Regions from separate parts of the Streptomyces sp. NPDC006691 genome, predicted to be linked through region 1. Evidence: riboswitches for the same ligand, from Rfam matches in the RefSeq annotation. Region 1 holds a riboswitch; each other region holds the start of a gene.
The links. Region 1 has a riboswitch for cobalamin ahead of ACFYNP_RS25445 (ribonucleoside triphosphate reductase). Riboswitches for the same ligand answer to the same signal wherever they lie in the genome.
Positions count from the first base shown of each region.

Region 2: it holds a riboswitch for cobalamin, as region 1 does, so the genes downstream of both, ACFYNP_RS28930 (ABC transporter substrate-binding protein) here and ACFYNP_RS25445 (ribonucleoside triphosphate reductase) in region 1, are expected to answer to the same signal.
Region 3: it holds a riboswitch for cobalamin, as region 1 does, so the genes downstream of both, ACFYNP_RS36005 (CbtB-domain containing protein) here and ACFYNP_RS25445 (ribonucleoside triphosphate reductase) in region 1, are expected to answer to the same signal.

Region 1 is NZ_JBIAGW010000012.1:202,717-207,787, reverse strand. Features, by position in the region: gene ACFYNP_RS25460 (short-chain fatty acyl-CoA regulator family protein) at 1-709, shown strand, start outside; gene ACFYNP_RS25455 (hypothetical protein) at 692-1,072, opposite strand; gene ACFYNP_RS25450 (anaerobic ribonucleoside-triphosphate reductase activating protein) at 1,136-1,747, opposite strand; gene ACFYNP_RS25445 (ribonucleoside triphosphate reductase) at 1,744-3,567, opposite strand; cobalamin riboswitch at 3,611-3,792, opposite strand; gene ACFYNP_RS25440 (NAD(P)H-binding protein) at 3,977-4,639, opposite strand; gene ACFYNP_RS25435 (alpha/beta fold hydrolase) at 4,757-5,071, opposite strand, start outside.
Region 2 is NZ_JBIAGW010000016.1:114,517-119,587, forward strand. Features, by position in the region: gene ACFYNP_RS28915 (DUF2017 domain-containing protein) at 1-521, shown strand, start outside; gene ACFYNP_RS28920 (amino acid permease) at 841-2,304, shown strand; gene ACFYNP_RS28925 (Mov34/MPN/PAD-1 family protein) at 2,390-2,812, shown strand; cobalamin riboswitch at 2,854-2,987, shown strand; gene ACFYNP_RS28930 (ABC transporter substrate-binding protein) at 3,021-3,998, shown strand; gene ACFYNP_RS28935 (FecCD family ABC transporter permease) at 4,091-5,071, shown strand, end outside.
Region 3 is NZ_JBIAGW010000031.1:21,950-27,020, forward strand. Features, by position in the region: gene ACFYNP_RS36000 (family 2B encapsulin nanocompartment shell protein) at 1-1,211, opposite strand, end outside; cobalamin riboswitch at 1,895-2,028, shown strand; gene ACFYNP_RS36005 (CbtB-domain containing protein) at 2,068-2,289, shown strand; gene ACFYNP_RS36010 (CbtA family protein) at 2,308-3,063, shown strand; gene ACFYNP_RS36015 (hypothetical protein) at 3,446-4,594, shown strand; gene ACFYNP_RS36020 (class I SAM-dependent methyltransferase) at 4,687-5,071, opposite strand, start outside.

The DNA of each region.
Region 1 (5,071 bases):
GATGTCGGCGCTGGCCTCGGAGGACTTCGACGAGGAATCCGTCGCGTGGCCGCTCGCCCGCATCGGCATCGCCAACTACTTCGCGGCGGCGCTGATCCTTCCCTACCGCCGCTTCCACGCGGCCGCCGAGGAATCCCGCTACGACATCGAGCGCCTCACCGACCACTTCGGCCTCGGATACGAGACGATCTGTCACCGGCTCAGCACCTTGCAGCGCCCCCGGCTGCGCGGGGTGCCCTTCTCCTTCGTGCGGGTCGACCGGGCCGGCAACATGTCCAAGCGCCAGTCCGCCACCGCCTTCCACTTCTCGCGGGCGGGCGGCACCTGCCCGCTGTGGAACGTGTACGAGGCCTTCGCCGCCCCCGGCCGCATCCACGTCCAGGTCGCCGCGATGCCGGACGGCCGGCGCTACCTGTGGACCGCGCGGGCGGTCTCGCGGCACCGGGGTGGCTGGGGCGAGCCGGGCAAGACCTTCGCCATCGGGCTGGGCTGCGAACTCCGGCACGCCTCACGGCTGGTGTACTCCGAGGGGCTCGACCTGGACAACGCCTCCGCGGCCGTTCCCATCGGCATGGGCTGCCGCCTGTGCGAACGCACCGACTGCCCCCAGCGTGCCGTGCCGCCCCTGGACCGGCGCCTGGCCATCGACGAGAACAGCAGCACGTTCGTCCCCTACCCGGTGGCGGACGTGTCAGCCGGCGGCCTGTGACGCGGTTCCCGGCGCGTGGAGCCGGGCGCGCCGTACGACGGGGACCGAGAGGCCGAGCAGCGCGGCGAGCAGACAGATCGCGTCGCAGCCGACGAAGAACATCTCCGCTCCCCACAGGGCCACCGTGATGCCGACCGCCGGGAAGAGCACGGGGGCGAGGCCGAGCGTGCGGAGGGTGGTGACCGAGGTGACGCGTCCGAGGTAGCGGGGGTCGGTTTCCGTCTGGACCAGCGCGCCGCTCAAGGTCGTTGTGAACCCACTGGTCAGGCCGATCAGGGAGCCGCATGCCACGGCGACGGGCAAGGAGGGCGCGTGCCCCAGCGCGACCGCTCCCGCGGCGGTGACGAGCAGCGCGCCGCTCATCGCATCGGTGCCAGGGCGCCCCGGAGGCAGGCCGCGCCCCGGTCCAGGGGCACGGCCGACCGCTCAACGCCCGTACGCCGCCGGTGAGATGGATCTCGCCGGTGTCGTGACATGACCCCGCACGCCCTGCCGTATCACCCACCGCTCCAGCTCCACCACGTCCGCCCCGTCGAGCAGGGCCGGGTCGATCGTGCTGCGGATCTGGTGCGGTATCCCGGCGTCGAGGAGCAGGCGCAGGCTGCGCGCGGCCGGGGCCGCGCTGTTGGCGACGCCCGTGACCTTCTCGTACGCGGAGGGCGCGGCCTTCACGTCGAAGCCCACCCAGTCGAGCAGGCCCGCCGAGAGGAGCCGTGCGAAGCGGCGCGGGTAGGCGCCGCCGGTGTGCAGGCCGGTCTCGAAGCCGAGCGCCCTCGCCTCACGCAGTGCGTCGGCCAACCCCGGCTGGAGGAGGGGTTCGCCGCCCGAGAGGACGATGCCGTCCAGGAGCCCGCGGCGGCGGGCGAGATGGGACGTCACCGTCTGCCAGGGGACGACGGCCGCCGAGCGGGGCGGCAGGAGTCCGGGGTTGTGACAATAGCCGCACCGCCATGGGCAGCCCTGGCAGAAGACGGTGGTGACCAGGCGGCCCGGCCAGTCGCAGCTGGAAAGCCGTGACCAGCCACCGATCCGTATCACGCCGTCGTCCCCGCGCCGTCGCGGGGATCCGCGCCCTCGCCGGGCCCCGCACCCTCGCGAAAGTGGACCCGCTCGGCGTGCTCGCCCTTCTTGCCGATGTTGAAGGAGGCGATCGGGCGGTGGTAGCCCATGACGCGTGTCCATACCTCGCACATGGCTTCACACTGGGGGCAGTTGATGTGCTCGCCCGACAGGTATCCGTGCGCGGGGCAGATCGAGAACGTCGGCGTCACCGTCAGGTACGGCAGCGAGAACCGTTCGAGGGAGCGGCGGACGAGGTTGCGGCAGGCCTCCCCGGTGGAGACGCGCTCCGACATGTAGAGGTGGAGTACGGTGCCGCCGGTGTACTTGCCCTGCAACTCGTCCTGCATCTCCAGCGCCGTGAACGGATCGTCGGTCCAACCGACCGGCAGCTGTGAGGAGTTGGTGTAGTAGGGGTGCTCGTCCGAACCTGCCTGGAGAATGCCGGGGAAGCGCTTGCGGTCCTCCTTCGCGAACCGGTACGTCGTTCCCTCTGCCGGGGTCGCCTCCAGGTTGTAGAGGTGCCCGGTCTGCTCCTGGAACTCGATCATCGTGGCCCGCACATGGTCGAGCAGCCGCACGGCCAGGGCGTGTCCCGCGGCGGTGGTGATGTCGTGGGTGTCGTACGTGAAGTTCCGGATCATCTCGTTGATCCCGTTCACGCCGATGGTGGAGAAGTGGTTGCGCAGGGTGCCGAGGTAGCGCTTGGTGTAGGGGTAGAGCCCGCCGTCGATCAGGTCCTGGACGGTGACGCGTTTGATCTCCAGGCTGGTGCGGGCGAGTTCGAGGAGCCGGTCGAGCGCGGTGAACAGGCCGTCCTCGTCACCGGCGTGGACATGGCCCAGCCGGGCGCAGTTGACGGTGACGACGCCGAGGGAGCCGGTCTGCTCGGCGCTGCCGAACAGTCCGTTGCCGCGTTTGAGCAGCTCGGTCAGGTCCAGCTGGAGCCGACAGCACAGGGAACGGATCTGGTGCGGCCGGAGGTCGGAGTTGATGAAATTCTGGAAGTACGGCAGCCCGTACTTGGCGGTCATCGCGAACAGCCGGTCGGCGTTCTCGCTCTCCCAGGGGAAGTCCCGGGTGATGTTGTAGGTGGGGATGGGAAAGGTGAACACCCGCCCGGCGGCGTCGCCTTCGGTCATCACCTCGATGTACGCGCGGTTGATCAGGTCCATCTCGGCCTGGAGGTCCCCGTAGCGGAAGTCCATCTCGACGCCGCCGATCACGGGCACCTCCGCACGCAGATCGACCGGGCAGGTCCAGTCGAAGGTGAGGTTGGTGAACGGCGTCTGGGTGCCCCAGCGCGAGGGCACGTTGAGGTTGTGCACCATCTCCTGGACGCACTGCCGGACCTCGTAGTACGTCATGGCGTCCTTGCGGACGAACGGAGCCATGTACGTGTCGAACGAGCTGAAGGCTTGGGCGCCGGCCCACTCGTTCTGGAGCGTGCCGAGGAAGTTCACGATCTGGCCGGCCGCGGCGGAGAAGTGGCGCGGTGGCCCCGAGTCGATCTGGCCGGGCACTCCGTTGAGACCCTCGGTGATCAGGGTGCGCAGCGACCAGCCCGCGCAGTAGCCCGCGAGCATGTCGAGATCGTGGATGTGGAGGTCGCCGTCGCGATGGGCGCGCCCGACCGCCTCTGGATACACCTGGTCCAGCCAGTAGTTGGCGATGACCTTTCCCGCGGTGTTGAGGATCAGGCCGCCGAGCGAATAGCCCTGATTGGCATTGGCGTTGACCCGCCAGTCGCTGCGGTCCAGATATTCGGTCACGGAATCGACGGCGTCGACGACAGTCACGTCAGCCCTCCCACGAGGCGTCGGAACGTTCTCCGGGCGTGAGTACGCGCGGATGTGTGCCGGCAGGTATCGGACTCGCGGGTTGTGCGCGTGCGGATGCGCGTACGCACCCGGCCGTCGTTCCCACTCACCGTTGCGGGGCAGTCCCGGATTCCCACCGGGTTCCCTCTTGCCTCGACGCGCGGCATCGGCCGCGGCCGTCGAACCGGCAGAACGAAACACTACATCTGCGATGGGATGCGATATCCCGACACGAGATGTTGTGTGACCTTGGTCCCGTATGTGGGGCCATAGGGAAGGGACTTCGGTCTCGGCGGGCGGCGGTGACGGCTACTGCCCATCGCGGGTCATGGTCCGCCGAACCGCCGAACCGCCGAACCGCCGAACCGCCGAGCGCTTGCGCGGTGAGTCAGGCGACGAGCGAGGCGACCGCCTTGTCCACCGGAACGCTTCCGCCGATCAGCTCCAGGGTCTGCCCCGCGGTGCCGGGCTCATGAAGCAGGGCGGCCAGCACGGAGGCCACGTCGTCGCGGGTGACGGCCCCTCCTCCGGTGGACTCGGCGAGGGTCACCAGGCCCGTGCCCGGCCCGTTGGTGAGCTGGCCCGGACGAAGGATCGTCCAGTCGAGCCCGGCCCGCGCCTGGACATCCGCGTCGGCCGCGGCCTTGGCGTACAGGTAGGCGGCGAATACGGAGGCGGAACCGCGGGGCGCGGGCGCGTTCCGGGCGCCCAGCGCGGACACGACGATGAAGCGCCGCACCCCGGCGGCCTCCGCGGCGTCCGCGAACAGGGAGCATGCCGCACGGTCCACAGTGTCCTTGCGGGCCACTCCGCTGCCCGGGCCGGCGCCGGCCGCGAACACGGCCGCGTCCGCGCCCTCCATGTGCGGGGCGAGCTCATCGAGGGACGCCGACTCCAGGTCGCACACGACGGGTTCGGCGCCCGCCGTCAGCAGATCGCCTGCCTGCTCCGCTGTGCGGATGATCCCCGCGACGTCGTCTCCGCGTGCGTGCAGCAGCCGTTCGAGCCGCAGTGCGATCTGACCGTGACCACCAGCGATAACAATGCGCATGTCACCGACCCTAGGCGCCGAGCCCGGTCCGCGCCGGGAAATCACCGATCCTCCATGTCCCCTTGGTCCCTCCTGCCCCGATGGCACTGGTGCGGGGCGCAGACGGGGGGGGGTGGTTCAGGCGGGCAGGCCGGCCAGCCAGTCGGTGAGGAGCCGGTTGACCTCGGCCGGACGTTCCTGCTGGATCCAATGGCCGCAGTCGTCCAGAACATGGGAGGCGACCAGCCCCGGCAGGGTGTCCGGGTATGCCTTGATCGCATCGGCCAGCCATGTCGTGGACGCGTCGCGGGCACCGCCGATGAACAGGGACGGCTGGGTGATGGGGGCGCCGTCGTAGGCGGCGAAGTCCTCCCAGTCGCGGTCCATGTTGCGGTACCGGTTGAGGGCCGAGGCGAGACCAGTGCGCTCGAACTCGCCGACGTAGAAGTCGAG
Region 2 (5,071 bases), on a different contig from region 1:
AGATCGCCATCCTGCGCTCGCTCGCCGTCCAGCTGCTCGAACTCATCGGGCCGGGCGACGGGCCGGCCGAGGACGAGGACCCGCTGGCCGCCCTGTTCGCCGAGGGCCCGAGCGAGCCGCCCAGCGACCCGGCGCTCGCCCGGCTCTTCCCCGAGGCCTACGCGAGCGAGGAGAGCGATGAACTGCGCGCCAAATCAAGCGAGTTCAGGCGGTTCACCGAGAACGACCTGCGGGCCCGCAAGCGCGCCGACGCCCTCGCGGTGGTCCAAGGCCTCGATTCGCTGACCCCCGAGGGCGACGGCGGGGCGGTCCTGAGGCTGACCGCGGAGGACTCGCGGCACTGGCTGGGCGCGCTCAACGACCTGCGCCTGACCATCGGCACCCGCCTCGACGTGACCGACGAGGACGAGAGCGGCGAGCTGTACCGGCTGCCGGACGACGATCCGCGCAAGCCGATGGTGATGGCGTATCTGTGGCTCGGTGTGCTCCAGGAAACACTCATCGAGACGCTCATGGCCTGACGGATCGACCTCTGGATGGCCGTTCGCTCAGCGGACGCTCAAATCCGTATAACGATCGCATCACCACATCGACCTGCTTTGCCCTGTCGAGGGACTTTTGTCCGCTTCTTCCTGTGGCGTGCACCACAAAGCCGACTGGGGATCACCCATAAGCCCGTGATAAATCTTCACGACCACCCGGGGACGCCACCCATGTTCCCGGGGGCGCTTCGACCGGCTGACCGCCGGTGGCACTCCATCCATATCCGGGGGGATCAGGACCTGATCCGTCGCTTCGTGACCGAGGCGGACGGGTCGGCATGGAGAAAGGCGCACCACCATGACCTCAGCGCAGGTCGACCAGCACGACGACCGTCCTGCCGGCATTGAGGCCGCGGGGACCGCCCATGGCTCGGGCGAAGGCTCGGGCGAGGGATACCAGCGGGGCCTCGGGGCCCGGCAGATCCAGATGATCGCGATCGGCGGTGCCATCGGCACCGGCCTCTTCCTCGGCGCGGGCAAGGCCATCTCGAAGGCCGGCCCCAGCCTCATCCTGGCCTACGCCATCGCGGGCCTGGTCATCTTCTTCATCATGCGCGCCCTCGGCGAGCTGCTCATGTACCGCCCGGTGTCGGGCTCCTTCTCGGAGTACGCCCGTGAGTTCATCGGCCCGTTCTGGGGCTTCGTGACCGGCTGGACGTACTGGCTCTTCTGGGTCGTCACCGGCATCACCGAAGTGACCGCGGCCGCCCAGTACATGTCCTTCTGGACCCACGGCAGCATCCCGCAGTGGGCCTATGCGCTGATCTTCACGCTCATCCTGTACGCCGTGAACCTCATCTCCGTGAAGCTCTTCGGTGAGCTGGAGTTCTGGTTCTCCATGGTCAAGGTGACCGCCATCGTCGGCATGATCCTGATCTGCGCCGGCATCCTCACCGTCGGCTTCTCGGACGCCGCGGACACCGCCACCGTCGCCAACCTCTGGAACGACGGCGGGTTCTTCCCCAAGGGCATCGGCGGCACGCTGATGACGCTCCAGATCGTGATGTTCGCCTTCCTCGCCGTCGAGCTGGTCGGTGTGACCGCGGGCGAGTCCAAGGACCCCGAGAAGACGCTGCCCAAGGCCATCAACACCGTGCCGTGGCGCATCGCCGTCTTCTACATCGGCGCCCTGATCATGATCCTCTCGGTCGTCCCGTGGCACGAGTTCCAGCCGGGCGTGAGCCCCTTCGTCGCGGCGTTCCAGAAGATGGGCCTCGGCGTCGGCGCGGGCATCGTCAACTTCGTCGTGCTGACCGCCGCGCTCTCCTCCTGCAACTCGGGCATGTACTCCACCGGCCGCATGCTGCGCGACCTCGCGCTCAACGGCCAGGGCCCGAAGGTCTTCACCAAGCTGACGAAGAGCGGCACGCCGCTGGTCGGCACCACGGTCTCCGCCGCCCTCATGCTGGTCGGCGTGTGGATCAACTACGTGGCGCCCGGCAAGGCCTTCGACTACGTGGTCTCCTTCGCCACCATCTCCGGCATGTGGGCCTGGATCATGATCCTGGTCTGCCAGATCCGCTACCGCCGCCAGTCGGACGCCGGAGTGCTGCCGCAGTCCAGCTTCCGCGCCCCCGGCGCCCCGTACACCAGCTGGTTCGCGCTGCTCTTCATCTTCATGGTCATCGTGATGATGGGCATCGACAAGGACTCCCGCGTCTCGCTGTACTGCGCGCCGCTGTGGGCCCTGATCCTCGGTGTCTCCTACCTGGTCCTCAAGGCCAAGAACCCCGACAACAAGGCGTTCGCCAAGCGCAGCTGAGGCTCTGACCAGCACATTCTCACCATGCGGGCCGTTACGTATCGCACCTCGATACGGGGCGGCCCGCATGCTTATCCTTGCCGACATGCTGACCCTCACCCAGGCCCTGTACGACCAGCTCGTCGCGCACGCCCGCGCCGACCACCCCGACGAGGCGTGCGGTGTGGTCGCGGGCCCGGCGGGCACCGGCCGCGCCGAGCGGTTCATTCCGATGCTGAACGCGGCCCGCTCGCCCACGTTCTACGAGTTCGACTCGCAGGACCTCCTCAAGCTCTACCGCGAGATGGACGACCGCGACGAGGAGCCGGTGATCGTCTACCACTCCCACACCGCGACCGAGGCCTACCCCTCGCGCACCGACGTGACGTACGCCAACGAACCCGGCGCGCACTACGTCCTGGTCTCCACGGCGGACACCGACGGGGCCGGGGAGTTCCAGTTCCGCTCGTACCGCATCGTGGACGGCGTGATCACGGAGGAAGACGTAAGGGTCGTAGAGGCCTACTGACGGATACGCGTGCCCGGTGATCCCGCATACTGTGCATACGCACTTTTTGATCATCGGGCGGCAGGGCCAGGAAGCCGGTGCGAATCCGGCACGGTCCCGCCACTGTGACCGGCCCCGCGGCGAGCCCGCGGAGCCGGAAGCCAGGAACTGACCTGCCGCCTTCTCCCGACGACAGGGGACGTGGAAATCCCCTTGGAGGAGCTCAGCCATGCTCTGGCGCCGTGCGGCCCTGGCCGCCGCCCTGCTGTTCCCGCTCGCCGCGTGCACCAGCACCCAGGCGAAGCCCGAAGCCGGCGGCGCCACCGCCCCCGGCTTCCCCTACACGGTCACCAACTGCGGGGTGACCACGACGTACACCGCGCCCCCGAAGCGGGCGGTGACCATGAACCAGCACGCCACCGAGGTGATGCTGGCGCTCGGCCTCGCCAAGTCCCTCGCCGGGACCGCCTACTTGGACGACAAGGTGCTGCCGAAGTACGCGGCCGACTACCGCTCGGTCCCGGTCCTGGCCGCCGAGTACCCCTCGTACGAGAAGCTCCTCTCGGTGAACCCGGACTTCGTCTACGGCGGCTACGCCTCCGCCTTCGCCGCTGGCGAGGGCCGCGCGCGCGAGGCCCTCGCCAAGAGCGGCATCAAGTCCCGCCTCAACGTGGAGAACTGCCCCCAGGGCGCCGCGACCACGATGGACGACGTGTACGAGGAGGTCCGCGAGGTGGGCCGCACCTTCGGTGTCGGTGACCGCGCGGAGTCCTGGATCCGCTCGGCCGAGGCCACCAGCGAACGCACCCGCACGGCGCGCGAGGACAAGGCGCCCACCCCCGTCTTCGTCTACGACAGCGGCGACAAGACGGCGTTCACCGTGGGCGGCAAGGGCATAGGCAACGACATCGTGACCCGCGCCGGCGGCCGCAACGTCTTCGCGGACGACCTGAAGACGCAGTCCTTCGGCGACGCGAGCTGGGAGAACGTGGTGGCCCGCGCCCCCGAGACCATCCTGATCCTCGACTACGGCGGCACGAGCGTGGACGCCAAGAAGAAGCGCCTGCGCGACGACCCGGCCCTCGCCTCCGTCCCCGCCGTCAAGAACAACCGGTTCGCCGTCCTGCCCCTCTCCGACATGGTCACCGGCGTACGGGCCCCGGACGCGGTCGCCAAGCTGGCGGCGCAGCTCGGGACGGGGGAGTGAAGGTCCTGCCGCGAGCGGCAGCACCGCCGGCCCGGGAGCGCGGGGGCCCGCGCAGGACAACCCGCTCGCGCTACCCGCTCGTTCTCGCGGCGCTGGCCCTGGTGCTGCTCGCCGCGGCCGTCGCCGGGCTCGCGCTGGGGTCGGTGCGGATTCCCGTCGGCCAGGTGCTCGCGATCGTCGCCGGCCGCGCCGAGCCGAGCCCGTACCGCACGATCGTCCTGGAGGTCCGGGCGCCCCGCGTGGTGCTCGGCGCCGTCACCGGTGCCGGGCTCGCCGTCATCGGGACCGTGCTCCAGGCCCTGGTGCGCAACCCGCTCGCCGACCCGTTCCTGCTCGGCGTCTCCAGCGGGGCCTCCGCCGGAGCCGTCGCCGTGATCGTGCTCGGGGTGGGGGCCGGGGTGGCGACCACCGTCGCCCTGCCGGCCGCCGCCTTCGCGGGCGCGCTCGCCGCCCTCGTCCTCGTGTACGCCCTGGCCCGGCGCGCCGGCTCGATGACGGGCGGGCGCCTGGTGCTCGCCGGGGTCGCCGTCTCGTACGTCCTGTCCGCGCTCACCAGCCTCATCCTGGTCACCTCGGCCAGCGCCGCCCACGCCCAGGAAGTCCTGCACTGGACGCTCGGCGGACTCGGCGGCGCCCGCTGGGACATGCTCGCGCTGCCCGCCGTCGCCCTCGTCCTCGGCACGCTCGTCCTGATCGCCCTGGCCCGCCCGCTCGACCTGCTCCTCGTCGGCGAGGAGGGCGCGGGCGTACTCGGCCTCGACACCGGCCGCTTCCGCGCCGGTGCCTTCGTGCTCGCCTCGCTGCTGACCGGCGTCCTCGTCGCGTACACCGGGGCGATCGGCTTCGTCGGCCTGATGGTTCCGCACGCCGCCCGCCTGGCCGTCGGCGCCGCACACCGCACCCTGCTGCCCGTCGTGGCCCTCGGCGGCGCCGCCTTCCTCGTCCTCGCCGACCTCGCGGCCCGTACCGTCGCCGCCCCCAGCGACATCCCCGTCGGCGTCCTCACCGCGCTCACCGGCGGCCCGTTCTTCCTGTGGATGCTGCGCGGCCACGGGACCCGCGCGGAAGGCGGC
Region 3 (5,071 bases), on a different contig from region 1:
TCGCCGGTACGCATGATGAGGATCGAGCTGGTCTGCTCCTCGGTGACGGGGATCTTGTCGCAGGGCAGGATCGGCACCCCGCGCCACGCCTGCACCGACCGACCGTCGAGATCGACCTGGGCGGGGCGCAGACCGCAGGCGTTGAACTCGCGGCCGATCGCCGCGATCGTCCTCGGGTGGGCCAGATAGAACTTGGAGCCGCGCCGGCGGCAGAGCAACTCGTCCATGTCGTCCGGGGTCGGCGGGCCCGAGCGCGGCTGGAGCCGCTGTTTGAAGTCGGCGTTGTGGAGCAGTCCGAACTCCCGGTTGTTGATGAGCTCGTGCTCCTGGCGCTCGCGCAACGCCTCGATGGTGAGCCGGAGTTGTTCCTTGGTCTGGTTCATCGGCCCGTTGTAGAGGTCGGCGACCCTGGTGTGGACCCGTAGAACGGTCTGCGCGACCGAGAGCTCGTACTCGCGCGGCGCCGCCTCGTAGTCGACGAACGCGCCCGGCAGCTCCTGCTCGCCCTTGTGGCCGGCCGCCATCGCGATCTCGGCCTCGCCCTTGTGGTTCTGCCGTCGGCGGGGGAGCGAGACGAACGTCTCCACGTGGTCCCGCAGCTCCGGTGCCGAGGAGCGCACTCCCGCGAAGTCGGCGCGGGAGAGCGTGAGCAGGGTGCCCGAGGTCTCGGCGGTCGCGGTGTGCTTCCAGCGGGCGTCCTCGTCCAGCAGGGCGTGCTCGCCGAAGTGGTCGCCGTCGCCGAGTACATCGAAGGACAGCTCGTCGCCGTACCCGCCGACCGAGGTCTGGCCGATGCGGCCGTGGGCGATCAGATGCAGGCGGTCCGCCGGGGTGCCCTCCTCCACCAGCGTCTCGCCGGCCGAGAAGTCCCGCTGGACGCAGCGATCGGCGAGGGCGGTGAGCACCTCCACGTCGTCGAAGCCGCGCAGCAGCGCCAGTTCACCCAGCTCGCGCGGGATCACCCGGACCGCGGCGCCGTCCTGGACGAACTCCACCCGGCCGTCGCCGACGGTGTGGGTGAGGCGCCGGTTGACCCGGTAGACCCCGCCCTTGGTCTCGACCCACGGCAGCATCCGCAGCAGCCAGCGGTCGCTGATCTCCTGCATCTGCGGGGCGGACTTGGTGGTGGTGGCGAGGTTGCGCGCGGCCGCCGTGCCCAGGGACTGCCGTGGCGGCTCCAGCCGAGTGTCCGGGCGCGAATCAACAGTCATCGGGCGAGCTCTCCTCGGTCGGGGGGCGGCAGCGGGCATGCGGATGCACGGGGCAAGAGGTACGAAAGGGGTATACGAACGGATTCCGTCCGGGACCAGAAGGACACTAACGGCCGGTTCGCCCCCCGGACCAAGGGAAGCCGGGGACATTAACTCGATACGATGATCGCGCCTTCGCGATGTTTGCCCACGTACCGTCGGGATTCGGTCAGGCTGAACGTTCCGTCCGGACCTGCCGTCGGCTCTCGTACGGGGCGTCGGAGGTGGCGCGCGCAGGCCTGAAGCCAGGCCGTTCGCGCAGTTGGGGGAGGTAGAGCGGCCGCCCGGACCGTGCGTGTCCCGCCCTTTGTCGCGCGCTCGCTTCGCGCCGAGGCGTCAGAAACGCGTCACGGCCCGTCGTCCTGTGCGCAGGATCCGGGCTTGCGGCCGGACCGGACGCGTGAACGCCCTGGGGCGACCCTCGTCCTGCGGAGTCCGCCCGGTGGGCACCCAGGTGGCGGACCGCCCATCCCGCGGAGCGACCACAGGTCAGCGAGGTGACGTCCGCGCCCGTGCGCCCCGTGCGACACCTTGACCCGATCCGGGCCGCGATGGCCGAAATGGGCCTTTCCGGGCCCGAGTTCGCGGTCGGCGGGAGAGGAAGATCACGCCAAGTGGCGTGGTCTTGGCCGCTTCCCGGCCGCGCGGTACCTTCAGTTGGATATCGACGACGTCAGAACGGAAGCCGGTGGAATTCCGGCACGGTCGCGCCACTGTGAACGAGTCGCCCCAGGAGAGGCGGATCGGAGTCAGACCCGTAGCCGTCGTCATGTGCACCACCGAGATGGGACGCGAACTCCCAGAGGAGGCCCCTGCCATGGCGCAGCATGTCGCCCAGCCGACTGCCACCACCCCCACCCTTCCCGCGAAGCTGCCGCTGAGCGCCGTCGTCCCCTGGGCGGCCTTCTTCGGCATCCTGATGCTGGTCCTGCTGTACTTCGTCGGCGCCGAACAGGGCGCCACCTCCCTGGTCAGCGGCGCCGGTGTCCACGAGTGGGTCCACGACGCCCGCCACCTGCTCGGCTTCCCCTGCCACTGACAGGGACGCCGAACATCCATGAACTCCGCAACGGTCAGAAACCTCCTCGTGCGGGGCATGCTCGCCGGCCTCGGCGCCGGCCTGCTCGCCCTCGTCGTGGCGTACTTCCTCGGTGAGCCCGGCGTGGACAGCGCCATCGGCTTCGAGGAGGCACACGCCCCGGCACACGAGCACGAGGTCGAACTGGTCTCCCGCTCCCTCCAGTCCACCGCGGGCCTCGCCACCGGCGTCCTGGTCTACGGGATCGCCTTCGGCGGCATCGCCGCGCTCGCGTTCTGCTTCGCGCTCGGCCGGGTCGGGCGCTTCTCCGCGCGCGCCACTGCACTGCTCCTGTCGGGAGCGGCGCTGCTCGCGGTGTACGTCGTGCCGTTCCTGAAGTACCCGGCGAACCCGCCGTCGGTCGGCGACCCCGACACCATCGGCAAGCGGACCTCCCTGTACTTCCTGATGATGGTGCTCAGCGTGCTCCTCGCGATCGCCGCGACCATTCTGGGCAAGCGTCTCGCGCCGCGCCTGGGCACCTGGTACGCCACGGTCGTCGCACTGGCGGCCTTCGCGCTGGTGATCGGCCTCGCTTACGCGTTCCTGCCGGTCATCAACGAGGTGCCGGCCGACTTCCCCGCCACCTTGCTGTGGCGGTTCCGGCTCTCCGCGCTGGCCATCCAGGCCACCCTGTGGGGCGGACTCGGCCTGATCTTCGGCGAGTTGGCGGAGCGCCTGCTCAACCCGAAGCCGGCGGCCGTGCCCGCGGCGGGGGTACCGGCCGCGAACTGATTCCTTCCGCGGACAGCCGCTGAGCCCTTGCGGGCACCCCGTGCGGCGTCCTTCGGGACGCCGCGGCAGGCACGGCGCTCCGCCGCACGAGGTACCAGGACACGCCCGGCGGGCCCCCGGATCGATCCGGGGGCCCGCCGGGTTTCCGCATTCTCCCGCCCAGCCGGCCTCGCCCGTCCAAGGGATCCTCCCGGCCGCCGGCCCCGATCCCGGTCTCCCGCGGCGACCGCCGGACGCCGACTCGACCGGTAGGGGCGGACGGGAATGACCGGTATATGCGGACAGGCGCGAGAGGGCGCCGCGGCCGGGAAGGCGGGGCCGCTTGCATCGAGGGAGCCACAGAGCATACTGGTCGGGCCCCGATCACTCACAGAACGACTCCATGGCCAAGAACAGCACCTCCCCGACCACCGTCCCCGACACCGCGTGGCTGGGGCGCGGGCGCCACCTCGGGCCCGAGCCCGAGCGGGACGTCCGGCGCAACCTGATCGCCCTCAAGGCGGCCGGCGTGCTGGACGACTTCCTGGACCTCGACCCCGTCGAGGCGGCGCGCCCCACCGTCCTGTACCCGCGGGACGAGTCCGCCGACCCCGGCCCGTCGGCCCGCCGCCTGTTCGAGGCCCGCTGGCGGGTGTCCGGCGACGTCACCGTGCGCGCACAGCTGACCACGTACGAGCCCGACAGCCGTCGCAAGACCGACGAGGGCGTGACCTGGGTCCTGGCCGCCGAGGCCGAGCGGGCCTGGGACGCGCACTGGCCGTCGCCCGCCACGATGTTCTGGCCGGACAGCGACCAGATCGACTGGGACCACGACACGGTGGCGAACCTGCGGCTGCGGACCACGAACCACCTGCCGAAGGACGACGACGAGCTGCGCCACCTGCTGCGGGAGTGCACCCGGCAGAGCTGGTACGTCCACGTCGTGGTGCACGAGGCGATGACGCCGGACGCGCGGGGACAGCGGCCCATCTCCGCCTTCCTCCCGCCGAGCCTGCGCCACCGGGTGATCGAACACCGGGGCACGCCGGAGCAGGCACAGATCGCCGACCACGCGATGAAGCGCGAGCTGAGCGTGCGGATGCCGCGCGGCGGCGGCGTCGTGCTGCCCACGGTGCCTCCGGGCACGTGGTACGACGCGGACCGCTTCACGGTGCGCAGCGTCTTCCTCGACGGTTCGGAACCGACCGAACTCCTCGACAGGATCCGGGAGTTCGCGGCCATGCCGCAGATCCTCACGGCGGACGCGGAGCAGGCGCTGACCCGTCTGCGCAGGGGCTGGCACCTGCTCGACCCGCACGAGGAGCTGGCCCACGCCCAGGCCATGGTCGCCCAGTACGCCGAGGCGCTGGACGCCATGACCCACCAGCGCGACCTCTACCGCGAGGCGGCGGAGGCGGCCCACGCCGCCCTGGCCGAGGCGCCCGGCGTGGACGCTCCCCGGCTGCCGGGCCCGAGGCCGGACAAGGCTGAGGCCTCGCCGCTGAGCGGGCTGACGAAGGCGTTCGGGCGGCTGCGGGGGCCGAACAAGTAGCAGGCCGGACCCTCGGCGCGGGGCCGCCGCTCACGCCGGGTCGAGCAGCCCCGTGCACGAGCCGCCGAGCGTCCGCTGTCCTCGTACGGCGCTTACGGCATGGCCCGCACGATCACCAGCGAGCCCTCGTAGACCGGCTGGTCGCGCAAATGGCCGAACTCCTCGTCCCACGCGCCGGAGGCCAGGTCGCGGCGCAGGGCGGTGTCGAAGCGCTCGCGGGCCAGGTCGTCGACGAAGCTCCAGGCGGAGCAGGCCTGGCGGGCGGCCGGGTCGAGCAGCCTCTCCGGACGGCCGTAGTAGGCCTCGTTGAAGCCGTCCGTGCAGTCCAGCGGAATGGGCACGTTCTCGACGGTGCAGTCGCCGCCGAGCGCGGTGACCACCTCCTCGACGGCCGGGTAGCGCCGGGCCTCGGTGTCCAGGACCTCGGGCGCGTACCGGTACAGCCAGAAGTCCCGTACCAGGGCCGGATCGCAGGTG